Chitinimonas arctica: one gene and its partner. The protein of the gene in region 1 interacts with the protein of each later gene in a pairwise test. Links are inferred from orthologs where the notes say so. Each region holds a gene or a part of one and is shown in the gene's direction. Other genes may lie near its edges. The genes, in order: ctaD and FNU76_RS11445.

Region 1 (3,208 bases):
ACCCGTCCGCAACGAGAACTATTTGCTGGAAGTGGACAACCCCGTGGTGGTGCCGGTAGGCAAGCGGGTACGCCTGTTGCTGACCGCGAACGATGTGATCCACGCCTGGTGGGTACCGGCCTTCAGCGTCAAGCAGGATGCGATTCCCGGCTTTATCCGCGACACCTGGTTCAAGGCCGACAAGGAAGGCGTCTATCGTGGCCAGTGCGTGGAGCTGTGCGGCAAGGACCACGGCTTCATGCCTATCGTCGTGCATGTGGTGTCGGACGAGAAATACAAGGTCTGGGTGGACGAGCAGAAAAAGAAGATGGCCGCCAACCAGGACGATCCCAACAAGGTTTGGACCATGCCGGACATGATGGCGCGCGGTCAGAAGGTGTATGAAGCCAATTGCGCGGTCTGCCACAAGTCGGACGGCAAGGGGCAGGGCGCCTTCCCTGCGCTGGATGGTTCCAAGATGGCGAGCGACAAGGCGCAAAAGGCCGACCATATCGCCATGGTATTGGTTGGCAAGAACGCCATGCCTAGCTGGTCCAAGACGCTCTCGGACACCGAACTGGCTGCGGTGATCACCTATGAGCGCAATGCCTGGGGCAACAAGACCGGCGACCTTCTGCAACCGGCCGAAATCAAGGCCGCCCGCAAGTGATTGCCGGATAGCGAGGAAGAATAATGACCACTACCATCCACTCCCCCGATCACGCCCATGACCACGATCATGCGCACGATCACCCCACCGGCCTGGCGCGTTGGCTGACGGCGACCAACCACAAGGACATCGGTACGCTGTACCTGTGGTTCTCCTTCATCATGTTCCTGACCGGCGGCGTCATGGCGCTGTGCATCCGGCTGGAGCTGTTCCATCCGGGCCTGCAGTTCTTCAAGCCGGAATTGTTCAATCAGTTCACCACCCTGCACGGCATCATCATGGTGTTCGGCGCCATCATGCCGGCCTTCACCGGCCTGATGAACTGGCAGATCCCGCTGATGATAGGCGCGCCCGACATGGCGTTCGCCCGGATGAACAACTGGTCGTTCTGGCTGTTGCCGCCGGCCGCCCTGTTGCTGATGATCAGCTTTGTCGTGCCCGGCGGTGCGGCTGCCGCGGGCTGGACCCTGTATGCCCCGCTGGCGACGCAGATGGGCATGGGCATGGACCTGACCATCTTCGCCATCCATATCATGGGCATCTCGTCCATCATGGGCGCCATCAATATCGTCACCACCATCCTCAATATGCGCGCGCCCGGCATGACGCTGATGAAGATGCCGATGTTCTGCTGGACCTCGCTGATCACCGCCTATCTGCTGATTGCCGTGATGCCGGTGCTGGCGGGCGCGGTGACCATGGTGCTGACCGACCGCCATTTCGGTACCAACTTCTTCAATGCCGCCGGTGGCGGTGACCCAGTGCTCTACCAGCACGTATTCTGGTTCTTCGGCCACCCCGAGGTCTACATCATGGCGCTGCCGGCTTTCGGCGTGGTCAGCCAGGTGATCCCGGCCTTCGCGCGCAAGCCGCTGTTCGGCTACCACTCGATGGTCTACGCCACGTCCTCGATCGCCATCCTGTCCTTCATGGTGTGGGCGCACCATATGTATACGACCGGCATGCCGGCGACCGCCCAGATCTTCTTTATGTTCGCCACCATGCTGATCGCGGTGCCGACCGGCGTGAAGGTGTTCAACTGGATCGCCACGATGTGGCAGGGCTCGATGACGTTCGAGACGCCCATGCTGTTTGCCATCGGCTTCGTCTGCCTGTTCACCTTCGGCGGCATGTCCGGCGTGGTGCTGTCGGTGGCCGCGGTGGATATCCAGCTGCAGGATACCTATTACGTGGTGGCTCACTTCCACTATGTGCTGGTGGCCGGCGCCCTGTTCTCGCTGTTCTCGGCGGTCTACTACTGGCTGCCGAAGTGGTGCGGGTTCATGTACAACGAAACCCGCGGCAAGGTGCATTTCTGGTGGTCCATGATCGCCTTCAACGTGACCTTCTTCCCCATGCACTTCCTGGGCCTGGCCGGTATGCCGCGCCGTATTCCGGACTATGGCGTGCAATTCACCGAGTTCAACTCGATGGCCTCGGTCGGTGCCTTCGCCTTCGGCCTGGCGCAGATCTACTTCCTGTTCTTCGTGCTGCTGCCCACCCTGCGTGGCGGTGCCGGTGCGGCGCCTCAGCGGCCATGGGAAGGTGCGCATACCCTGGAGTGGGAAGTGCCGTCGCCGGCGCCGTTCCACACCTGGGAAGCGCCTCCCAGCAAGGAGCTGGTCGATGAACTTGCCGCCAAGCAGATGCTGCATTGAACCGGCTTAGGCAGACCGCTCCCATGCAACGCACGCGTACCGTCCTGATCTTGTCCAGCGTGGCCCTGGTGTTCGCGCTGGGCTATATCGCCCGTCATCTGTTGCTGGGGCGCTGAGGCCGGTATGCATGCAAGCGTTCGCGCCGAAAACCGGCGCCTGTTAAGCAAGCTGGCCGTGATCGCGGTGGGCATGTTCGCCTTCGGTTATGCCCTGGTGCCGTTCTACGAGCAGATCTGCAAGGTGACCGGCATCAATAACCTGCTCAAGCCGGACGTGGCGGTCAATACCCAGGTGGATAGCGCGCGCTGGATCACCGTCGAGTTCGACGCCAATCTGCGTGGCGACCTGCCTTGGCGGTTCAAGCCGGAGCAGACCCGCATCAAGCTGCATCCCGGCCAGATGGCCAACGTGGTGTACGACGTGGAAAACACCAGCGGACGTACCATCGTCGGGCAGGCCGTACCGAGTTACGGCCCCTCCGTCGCGGCACAGTATTTCAAGAAACTGGAATGTTTCTGTTTTACCCAGCAGACCTTCAAGCCCGGCGAAAAGCGCCGGATGCCGGTGAGCTTCGTCGTGGACGCGGGCCTGCCGAACGAGGTGGAAGTCATCACGCTGTCCTACAGCTTCTTTGAAGTTGCCGGCACAGCCAAACCGGGGGCATAGCGATCATGGGCGAGCAGGAAAAGGGCAGTCTCAACCCCCTGCGCGCAGTGGGCACCGTGCTGTCGGCTTTTATCGGGATACGCCGTGGCAAGGATTCGAAGGAAGCCCTGACCAGGTTGCGGCCGGTGCAGATCATCCTGGCCGCCCTGCTGTGCGCGGGATTGTTGATATTCGGTCTGTTGACCCTGGTACGCAGCATCACGAGCCACTAATCCGTCGTAAAGCATTTTTCATC
Region 2 (3,241 bases), 710 kb from region 1 along the record:
TAATTGATGAAGCGCCATGATCAAATTTCCATGCATATCACCAAATGCAACGCCAGCAGAATTTTTGTAGTTTAAAACCATCTCATCATTTCTTTTGGGCGGTTCATTCAGGTTTATGTCCATGAATGCCTCCTTGCCTGATATTGGATCTTTAAGGTAATCCAGGTGAGGCCTGATTGCCTGCAAGCTGGTGTTGCCCATGGTAAATGGGCTTCCATTGTGGTCCATTAGGCATAGGGATTGTTCTCCAGCGGAGAATGAAATATTGCTTAAAGCGTAATTGTCGAAAGCAATGAGACTGCCATTGCAAAAAAAAGACCTGATGATTTTTTTTGTTTGTTCGATATCCAGATATCCTGTCATTTTTATGCAGGCCGGATTGTCGCACGCTGCCAAATAAGCCAATAGCTTATTGCCGGAGGCCGATAAGCGAGCATGCTGGAAGGGGAGCAGATCCAGAAGGCAATGATAGAATTTTTTTTCATATTTAATCGAGGCTCGAATATTACTGACCAAGGCGTTAAGCGCTTGATTTTCGTTCATCGCCTTTTTCATAGGCTCGGGTAATAGGTCCGTATCCACAGGGCAAAAAATCAAATTGATTAATTCCTTGGGGGTAATGTCGTACTCCTTCAGAATGGTGCTTGCCGCCTGGAAAGCGGATTCAAAATGATTTACCTTGCTTTTGCACTCGATCTGCGTTCTGGGGCCAAGGCCATGAAATGGCAATAGATAATTAACCGTGCCCATATTATTCTGTCCTTCCAAAGCGGAAATATGTAAATACCAAATTTTTTGAATTATACCGAGCAGCACCATTGCGAACTTTCAAAAAAACAATAACTTAACGCTTTTTTACTGCTATATCGCGCCAAACCCCATAGCTGCCACCTGGTAAACGGAAAGGCCGGTTTTTTCCTTCCTGAACGGCTATAGCACCCATGGCTTCCAACTCATCGCCAATGGCTACTTGTCGCCTCGACAGCCGACAGGCAGCATGGCGAGGTCGCGCTAACCGAGCCCCCTCCATGCCCATCCAGTCCAAGTTCCCCGACCTCGGCCTCACCATCTTCAGCCGCATGAGCGCCCTGGCCGCCGAAACAGGCGCCATCAACCTCTCCCAGGGTTTCCCCGATTTCGCCTGCGATGCCAGCCTGCTGGAAGGCGTGACGGCGGCCATGCGGGAGGGACATAACCAGTACGCTCCCATGCCGGGCCTGCCGGCATTGCGGCAGGCCATCGCGGCCAAGATGGCTGCCGCCGGCGGTCTGGAAGTGGATGCGGATCATGAGATCACCGTCTGCGCCGGCGCCACCCAAGCGCTCTATACCGCGATCGCAACGGTGCTGCGGAGTGGCGACGAGGCCATCATTCTGGAGCCGGCTTACGATAGCTATGCGCCGGCCATCGTGGCGCAGGGCGCCGTGCCGGTACGCATCAGCCTGGCGGCGCCGGATTTCGCCGTCGATTGGGCGGCCGTGGCGGCTGCCGTCAGCGGGCGGACGCGGCTGATCATCGTCAACAATCCCAACAATCCGGCCACCAGTGTTTTTTCCCAAGCCGATCTGGCCGCCCTGGCGGAGATCGCCGAGCGGCACGATCTGCTGGTACTAAGCGACGAAGTCTATGAGCACCTGGTGTTCGATGGCCGCCGGCACGCCAGCGTATTGAGCCATCCACAATTGCGGACACGCAGCTTCGCGGTGTACTCGTTCGGCAAGACTTTCCATGCCACCGGCTGGAAGGTGGGTTATTGCGTGGCGGCACCGGCCTTGACGGCGGAGTTCCGCAAGCTGCACCAGTACCTGGTGTTCTCGGTTTCCACGCCCATGCAACACGCCCTGGCGGCGCATCTGCGCCAAGCCGGGCATTGGCAAGGTTTGGCGGCGTTCTATCAGGCCAAGCGCGATCGGCTGGCGATGGGTTTGCGGGCGGCAGGCTTCGAGCTTTTGCCTAGCGCGGCTACTTATTTTCAGCTGGCGGACTATTCAAGAATACGGCCCGATTTGGGCGAGCTGGCATTCGCCGAGTGGCTGACCCGCGAGCATGGCGTGGCAAGCATCCCGGTTTCGGCCTTCTATGCGGATGGCCGAAACAATAAGCTGGTACGTTTCTGCTTCGCCAAGAAGGCAGAAACGCTGGATGCTGCAATTGAACGGCTTGGACGTTTAACCTAGAGCGGGGAGGGGGAGACTCCCCCGCCGGCGGGCGAGGGAGTAGGCGCTATTCGGCAACAACACTCGGGACTGCTGCCGCCCGAGCCCGTCCTGCTAAGGCAAGGTCAGCGTCAGGATGGCATTGCCGCTGGTGACGGCGAAGCGCTGGCCGCCAAGGAAGCGGATATTGGTCGGATTGTCCAGGCTGCCCGGCAAGGCGCCCAGCACCGTACCGCGCTTTTTGTTACCGGCGACGGTGGTGACTACGCCGGCTTGGGTAACCTTGCGGATCAGGTTGTTGCCGCTATCCGCCACGTACAGGTTGCCCGCTGCGTCGATGGTCAGGCCGGTCGGCTTGTTGAACTGGGCCTGCGTGCCGGTGCCGTCGCTGCTGCCTACGATCCCGCCGCCGATACCGCGGGCCTGGCCGGCCAAGGTGCTGACGACGCCGCTGGGGCTAAGCTTGCGGATGGTGGCATTGTGGCTGTCGGCGATATAGATATTGCCGGCTGCATCGCTGACCATGCCGCGCGGCTCCATGAAGCGAGCCTGCGAACCGATACCATCGGCACTGCCTTTTTCCCATCGCGTACCGGCCACGGTGCTGACCACGGCGTCCGGCGTGATCTTGCGGATCGTCGCGCTGAAATGCGAGTCGATCTTGATGAAGTCCGTATCGGCGACGTAGAGATTGCCGGCTGGGTCGATGCCGATGCCGTAGGGCTTGTCGAAACCTGCCGCGCTACCCTTGCCATCGAGTACCTCATGCTGGCCGGCTTGGCCCGCAAATGTACTGACCATGCCGCTCGGCGTGATCTTGCGGATGGTGTAGTTATCGGTATCGGCGATATACAGATTGCCGGCTGCATCGATGGCCAGGTCGTTCGGCCGGTTGAAGCGTGCGGCCGTGCCTTGGCCGTCGGCGGTGCCGGTCTGGCCGGCTTGGCCGGCTACGGTCGTGACGGTACCGGTGGGGCTGATTTTGCGGATGACGGAATTGGCGGTATCGGCGACATAGAGATTGCCGGCGGTATCGCTGGTCAAACCGTGCTGTTCGTTGAACGAAGCGGTGGCGCCGTTGCCGT

What was found.
Region 2: the proteins of ctaD (region 1) and FNU76_RS11445 interact in binary tests that used the Escherichia coli proteins (3 or more experiments, as listed by UniProt). The link is inferred for Chitinimonas arctica from one-to-one orthologs.

The regions. Positions count from the first base shown.
Region 1 is NZ_CP041730.1:3,235,236-3,238,443, forward strand. What follows is about bases 102-2,989. They hold ctaD (cytochrome c oxidase subunit I), read left to right. Parts: upstream 102-672; coding sequence 673-2,307; downstream 2,308-2,989. Other genes in these bases: coxB (cytochrome c oxidase subunit II), read left to right, coding at 102-649; FNU76_RS14580 (cytochrome c oxidase assembly protein), read left to right, coding at 2,431-2,973; FNU76_RS14585 (DUF2970 domain-containing protein), read left to right, coding at 2,979-2,989. Outside these bases: more of coxB, read left to right, coding at 1-101; more of FNU76_RS14585, read left to right, coding at 2,990-3,185. UniProt on the Escherichia coli protein: Cytochrome bo(3) ubiquinol oxidase is the terminal enzyme in the aerobic respiratory chain of E.coli that predominates when cells are grown at high aeration.
Region 2 is NZ_CP041730.1:2,525,435-2,528,675, forward strand. What follows is about bases 182-3,102. They hold FNU76_RS11445 (methionine aminotransferase), read left to right. Parts: upstream 182-1,028; coding sequence 1,029-2,177; downstream 2,178-3,102. Other genes in these bases: FNU76_RS11440 (hypothetical protein), read right to left, coding at 182-819; FNU76_RS11450 (NHL repeat-containing protein), read right to left, coding at 2,271-3,102. Also shown: more of FNU76_RS11440, read right to left, coding at 1-181; more of FNU76_RS11450, read right to left, coding at 3,103-3,241. UniProt on the Escherichia coli protein: Shows aminotransferase activity with methionine and histidine as substrates, and to a lesser extent also with phenylalanine.